Kribbella solani: one gene and its partner. The protein of the gene in region 1 interacts with the protein of each later gene in a pairwise test. Links are inferred from orthologs where the notes say so. Each region holds a gene or a part of one and is shown on either strand. Other genes may lie near its edges.

Region 1 (3,095 bases):
CCGGTACTGCTGGAGGAGCTTGTACTTCGCGACCCAGTCGAGCTGGTCGGACAACCCCATCGGATCGGTCGCGAGCTGGTCCAGGACCTGCTCCCAGCGGTGCAGCACGTCCTTGGTCTGCCGGTCCGCGTCGTCGCCGTACTTGTCCTCGACGTACTTGCGGGCCTGCTCCAGGTACTCCGTCTGCAGCTGGACCGCGGTGATCTTGCGGCCGTCCTTGAGGGTCAGCAGCTGCGTACACGACGGGTCGTGGCTGACCTCGTGCAGCGTGGTCACCGGCCGGTCGACGCCCAGATCGTCGGTGAGCCAGCCGTCCTCGATCATCGCCAGCACCAGTGACGTGGTGCCGACCTTCAGGTACGTGGAGAGCTCGGACAGGTTCGCGTCGCCGATGATCACGTGCAGCCGGCGGTAGCGGTCCGGGTTCGCGTGGGGTTCGTCCCGGGTGTTGATGATCGGCCGCTTCAGCGTCGTCTCCAGGCCGACCTCGACCTCGAAGTAGTCGGCCCGCTGGCTGATCTGGAAGCCGTGCGTCGCGCCGTCCTGGCCGATCCCGACGCGACCGGCGCCGGTGACTACCTGACGACTCACGAAGAACGGGGTCAGGTGCCGCACGATCGACGCGAACGGGGTCGACCGGCGCATCAGATAGTTCTCGTGCGACCCGTACGAGGCGCCTTTGTTGTCGACGTTGTTCTTGTACAGGTTGAGTTGTGGCGCGCCAGGGATCAGCCGGGCCTGGCGCGCGCCCTCCATGATCACGAGCTCGCCGGCCTTGTCCCAGACCACCGCGTCGCGCGGGTTGGTGGTCTCGGGCGCCGAGTACTCCGGGTGGGCGTGGTCGACGTACAGCCGGGCGCCGTTGGTAAGGATCACGTTCGCCAGGCCGGTCTCCTCGTCGGTGAGCTGGCTGGAGTCCGCCACCTCCCGGCTGAGGTCGAACCCACGCGCGTCCCGGAGCGGATGCTCCTCGTCGAAGTCCCACCGCGTCTTGCGCGCGAGTGGCTGCGTCTGCGCGTAGCCGTTCACCACCTGGCTCGAGGTCAGCATCGGGTTCGCCCCGGGCTGGCCTGGCACCGAGATCCCGAACTCCGTTTCGGTACCCATGATCCGCCGAACACTCATGGAGTTGAGCCTACGCGGTAGGAACGACTAAACGCGTTGCCGTGTCCACAGGGTTACCTGCGAAACTGCCTGAATGCACGAACAGGAGGACGAGCTGGTCGCGTTGCTCGACGACGGCAACCGGATCATCGGGTCCGCGCCGCGGTCGGTGATGCGCCGCGACAACCTGCGGCACTCCGCCACCGGCGTGGTCGTCCGGAATCCGGCCGGTGACATCTACGTCCATCGCCGCACGCCGACCAAGGACGTGTACCCAGGCCGGTACGACTTCACCGCCGGCGGGGTCGTGGCAGCCGGTGAAGAACCGTTCCACGCGGTCGTCCGCGAGCTCGACGAGGAGCTCGGGATCACGGGCACCGAGCTGACCCGGCTGCCGGAAGGTGATTACGCCGACGAGAACACCCGGTACCACGCGTACCTGTACACCTGTGTCTGGGACGGCCCGGTGCGGCACCAGCCGGAGGAGGTCGCGTGGGGTGCCTGGATGTCGCCGAGCGAGCTCGTCGCGAAGCTGGACGACCCGGAGTGGTCCTTCATGCCGGACACGGTCGGTCTGCTCGACGCGTACGTCCGGAGCCTGGCGTGACGATCATCGAAGGCTGGGACAGCCACGCGTGGATCGAAGGTGACTGGATCTATCGGTCGCCTCGGCGCGACGAGGTCCGGCCGCGACTGCGCGCCGAAACGACGCTACTCCCCTGGCTCGCTCCGCAGCTCCCGCTCCCGGTCCCGGCGCCTGAGGCGACCGTCGACGGTGTACGTCATCTGATGCTGCCTGGCGAGCCGTTCACCGACGGCGCCACTGGGAACGGGCGCGGTACGGCGATCGGCCGCGAGCTGGGCGCGTTTCTCAAGGCGCTGCACGCCGTCGACCCGTCCGAGGCGGTCCACCACGGCGCACTCGACGCTCCGGCCGCACGAGCGCGGAAGTCGGCCGAGCTGGACGATTTCCGGACGCTCATCGTACCGCTGCTTCCGGCAGCGGTCCGGACCACGGCACACGAGCTGCTGGACCGCGTGGCCGAAGTACGGACAGCTCTCATCCACTGCGACTTCGGTCCGGACCACATCCTGATGACGGGTGATCGGATCACCGGCATCATCGACTGGACGGACGCCGTGATCGGCGACCCGGCACTCGACCTCTGCTGGCTCCTGAACGGCGCCCCGGCGACCGTCGCGGCGGCTGCCACGGCCGCGTACGAGCCCACGCCGGACCTGATCGCCCGGGCCACGGACTGGGCGCGCCTGAGCCCCTGGTACGGCGTACACCGTGGGCTGCGGCTCGACCTGCCCGACGAGGTCGCGAGCGGGATCCGGGAGGTCGAGCGAGCGCTCTGATGCAACCTTCCGGCCGGTGCCCGGTCACTAACTGATGTGAAGATCATCCTGACTGACGATACGGAGCCGTCGATGGCTACGGGATCCGCCGACCAGGAGTTGTGGGAACGGTTGCGCGTCGGCGACCATTTCGCCCTCGGCGAGTTGTTCGACCGGTACGCCGACGACGTCCGGGCGTTCGCGTTCCGCCGGACCGCGTCCTGGAGTACGGCAGACGACGTCGTCCAGGCGACGTTCCTGAGCACCTGGCGGCGGTTCCAGGGCAATCCACCTGGCCCACTCACCGGCGCGACCGCCCGTGGCTGGTTGCTGGTCGTGGCCGGCAACGAGTGCCGGGCGCTGGCCCGGACCGCCAATCGGCTCCGCGGACTGATCGACCGGCTCCCGCCACCCCTCCCGCACGTCGACCACGCCCCGGACGTCGCCCGGCGCCTGGACGACGAGCGCCGGATGTCGGTGATCCGGCGGGCCGTCGCGCAACTCCCCCGGCACGAGCGCGAGACGCTCGAACTCGTTGTCTGGTCCGGACTCACCATCGTCGAGGCCGCCGATGCCCTCGGCGTACCGGCCGGGACCGTCAAGGCCCGCCTGCACCGCACCCGCCGCCGTTTCCCCGACCTGCTCAGCCG
Region 2 (3,304 bases), 4.8 Mb from region 1 along the record:
GAAGGTGAGCTCGAAGGGCTCGATGGTCGACACGGCGGCACGCAGCCGGGCGATGTCGGCGTCGGTGGGCTCGGCGACCCAGGGGACCAGCACCGTCACGTGCGGCGGGATCAGCTCGGTCAGCGGGACCTGTGGCCGGGCTGAGGACCGTGACACCGAACGCCAGCGCTCCGTGTACGCCGCCAGCTCAGGCACTGTGATCAGAATCGCCGTCAATCCGGTCCGCGCTGCCCACGCATCAGTCACCCCAGCATCCTCTCATCGCCTACGCTGGAAGACAGATCGTCTGGTACCCCGCCGTGGGACTGGAACGAGAAGAGAGTTGAGTGATGGAACGGATCGGCTTGATCGGAGCCGGCCGGGCCGGGTCCGCCGTGGGAGCAGCCTTGGCGGCAGCCGGACATCCCCTGGTCGGTGTCACCGCGCGGTCGGACGCGTCTCTGGAACGCGCCGCCCGCCTACTACCTGGCGTACCGGTGCTGACGGCGGATGAGGTCGCGGACCGCGCCGAGGTGGTGCTGGTCGCCGTACCGGATGACCTGATCCGCGAGGTGGCGCAGGAGCTGCCGTTGCGCGCTGGGCAGTACGTCGTACATCTGTCCGGAGCGCATGGGCTGGAGCCGGTGGCCGGGCTGAGTGCGACGCCGGTCGCGCTGCATCCGTCGATGACCTTTCCCGGTGGGCCTGTGCGGCTGGACGGGGTCATGTTCACCGCTACCGCGCCAGACTCGGCTCAGGGGGTCGTGGAGCGGCTGGTGAAGGCGGTGGGTGGACAGGTGCAGTGGGTGGCCGATGAGCAACGTGCGCGCTACCACGCCGGGCTGGTGCACGGTGCGAACCACTTGACCACGCTGGTCACCCAGGCGGTCGGTGTCCTGCGAGAGGCCGGTGTGGCCGATCCGGTCGCGACACTGCGCCCGCTGCTGACCGCAACCCTCGACAACACGCTGCGGGCCGGTCATCATGCGCTCACCGGGCCGATTGCCCGGGGCGACGTCGAAACCGTCGCGGCACACCTGGCAGCACTGCGCACGGGGATGGATCGCACAAGGACTACCTACGCCGAGCTGGCTCGCGCGACAGTGGAATTGACTGCGGCGGACGGCCGGCTGGACGCGGCCACTGCCGACCGGTTCACCGAACTGCTCGACGGGCATCCGGCGGTAGCGGACCCGGCCGCCGACCGTCACCCGACAGCACCGGACCGGACAACACCGCAGGATCGGACAGCGCAGGATCGGACAGCGCAGGATCGGACAGGGGAGGCACCGCGATGAGACTCACCCAGACCAAGGCCGAGCTGCGAGCAGCGACCGCGATCCGGCCGCGCGCGGTGGTGATGACGATGGGCGCGCTGCACGAAGGCCACGCGGCGCTGCTGGCCGAGGCGCGCGAACGGGTCGGACCCGAGGGCAGCGTGGTCCTGACAATCTTCGTGAACCCGTTGCAGTTCGGGCCGTCGGAGGACTTCGACCGGTACCCGCGGACGCTGGCCAGCGACCTGGCGATCGCCAAGAGCGAGGGTGTCGACCTGGTCTTCAACCCGTCCCGCGACGAGCTGTACCCGAACGAGCCGTCGGTCACCGTGCATCCAGGCCCACTCGCGGACGAACTCGAAGGCGTGTTCCGCCCGGGGCACTTCTCCGGCGTACTCACCGTGGTCTCGAAGCTGCTGCACCTGACCGCGCCGGACATCGCGTTGTTCGGCGAGAAGGACTACCAGCAGCTGACGCTGATCCGCGAGATGGTGTGCGACCTGGACATGGATCTGGACGTGATCCCGGTGCAGACCGTACGTGAGGCCGACGGGCTGGCGTTGTCGTCACGCAACCGCTATCTGAGCGAGACCGAGCGTGACGAGGCGCTGGTGCTGTACCGGGCGCTGAGCGCCGGCGCGAAGGCCGGGATGAACGGCCCGGACGCGGTGGTCGCCGCCGCACAGGCCGAACTCGAAGCAGTACCGTCGGTGAAGATCGACTACCTGGCCCTGCGCGCACCCGATCTCGGCCCGGTGATCGGCCCCGGCGAGGCGCGGATGCTGATCGCGGCCCGGGTAGGTCTGACTCGTCTCATTGACAACATTTCCATCACCCTCAGATGAATTCCGTTGATACGGTCGCCGAATGACCGTGCCTGCAGTTCCGCAGCGGCTGGCTGCGCCGGAGCCTGGTTGGACCGACAGTGCCGACGTAGTGGTGATCGGTTCCGGCGTGGCCGGCCTGACTGCTGCTTTGAAGGCTCGTGAGTTGGGGTCCGTGCTGGTGGTGACGAAGGATGTCGTCGCCTCCGGGTCCACGCAGTGGGCGCAGGGCGGGATCGCCGCCGCGCTCGACCCGGAGGACTCGCCGGAGGAGCATCTGCAGGACACCCTGGTCGCCGGCGCCGGGCTGAGCGACCCGGAAGCGGTCCGGGTGCTCGTCACCGAGGGCCCGGAGGCGGTGCACGACCTGATCGACCTGGGCGCGCGCTTCGACACCCTGGCCGACGGTGAGATCTCGCTCGGCCGCGAGGGCGGCCACCACCGGAACCGGATCGCGCACGCGGGCGGTGACGCGACCGGCGCGGAGATCGAGCGGGCGCTGGTCGCCGCGGTCAAACGCGCCAAGGACATCCGCATCATCGAGCACGCGCTCGTACTCGACCTGCTGACCGCCGCCGACGGCGCGATCGCCGGCGTCACCCTGCACGTGATGGGTGAGGGCCAGCTCGACGGCGTCGGCGCGATCCGGGCCCGGGTCGTCATCCTCGCCTCCGGCGGGCTCGGACAGTTGTACGCGGCAACGACCAACCCGAGCGTGTCCACCGGCGACGGGATGGCACTCGCGCTCCGGGCCGGCGCGAAGGTGCGGGACCTGGAGTTCGTGCAGTTCCACCCGACCGTACTGTGGCTGGGCAAGAGCGCGAAGGGCCAGCAGCCGTTGGTGTCCGAGGCGGTGCGAGGCGAGGGCGCGTTCCTGGTCGACCACACCGGCAAGCGGTTCATGCTCGGCCGGCACGAGCTCGCCGACCTGGCGCCGCGGGACATCGTGGCGAAGGCGATCATGCGGCAGATGCTTGCCACCGGCAAGGATCATGTCTACCTGGACGCCCGGCACTTCGGCGACGAGAAGTGGCGGGTCCGGTTCCCGACCATCCTCGCGTCCTGCCGGTCGCACGGCATCGACCCGGTCCGTGAGCTGATCCCGGTCGCCCCGGCCTGTCACTACTCGTCCGGTGGCGTCTGGACCGACCTGAACGGTGAGACGTCGGTGCCCGGGTTGTACGCCTGCGGCGAGGTCGCCTGCACCGGCGTACACGGAGGGAA

The links.
Region 2: the proteins of HDA44_RS06695 (region 1) and panC interact in binary tests that used the Escherichia coli proteins (3 or more experiments, as listed by UniProt). The link is inferred for Kribbella solani from one-to-one orthologs.

Annotation. Positions count from the first base shown.
Region 1 is NZ_JACHNF010000001.1:1,531,332-1,534,426, reverse strand. The notes cover bases 178-2,954. They hold HDA44_RS06695 (NUDIX hydrolase), read left to right. Parts: upstream 178-1,198; coding sequence 1,199-1,711; downstream 1,712-2,954. Other genes in these bases: HDA44_RS06685 (RNA polymerase sigma factor), read left to right, coding at 2,539-2,954; HDA44_RS06690 (phosphotransferase), read left to right, coding at 1,708-2,466; dop (depupylase/deamidase Dop), read right to left, coding at 178-1,125. Outside these bases: more of dop, read right to left, coding at 1-177; more of HDA44_RS06685, read left to right, coding at 2,955-3,095.
Region 2 is NZ_JACHNF010000001.1:6,370,416-6,373,719, forward strand. Bases 202-3,187 are described here. They hold panC (pantoate--beta-alanine ligase), read left to right. Parts: upstream 202-1,273; coding sequence 1,274-2,101; downstream 2,102-3,187. Other genes in these bases: HDA44_RS29450 (2'-5' RNA ligase family protein), read right to left, coding at 202-246; HDA44_RS29455 (Rossmann-like and DUF2520 domain-containing protein), read left to right, coding at 330-1,277; HDA44_RS29465 (L-aspartate oxidase), read left to right, coding at 2,124-3,187. Also shown: more of HDA44_RS29450, read right to left, coding at 1-201; more of HDA44_RS29465, read left to right, coding at 3,188-3,304. UniProt on the Escherichia coli protein: Catalyzes the condensation of pantoate with beta-alanine in an ATP-dependent reaction via a pantoyl-adenylate intermediate.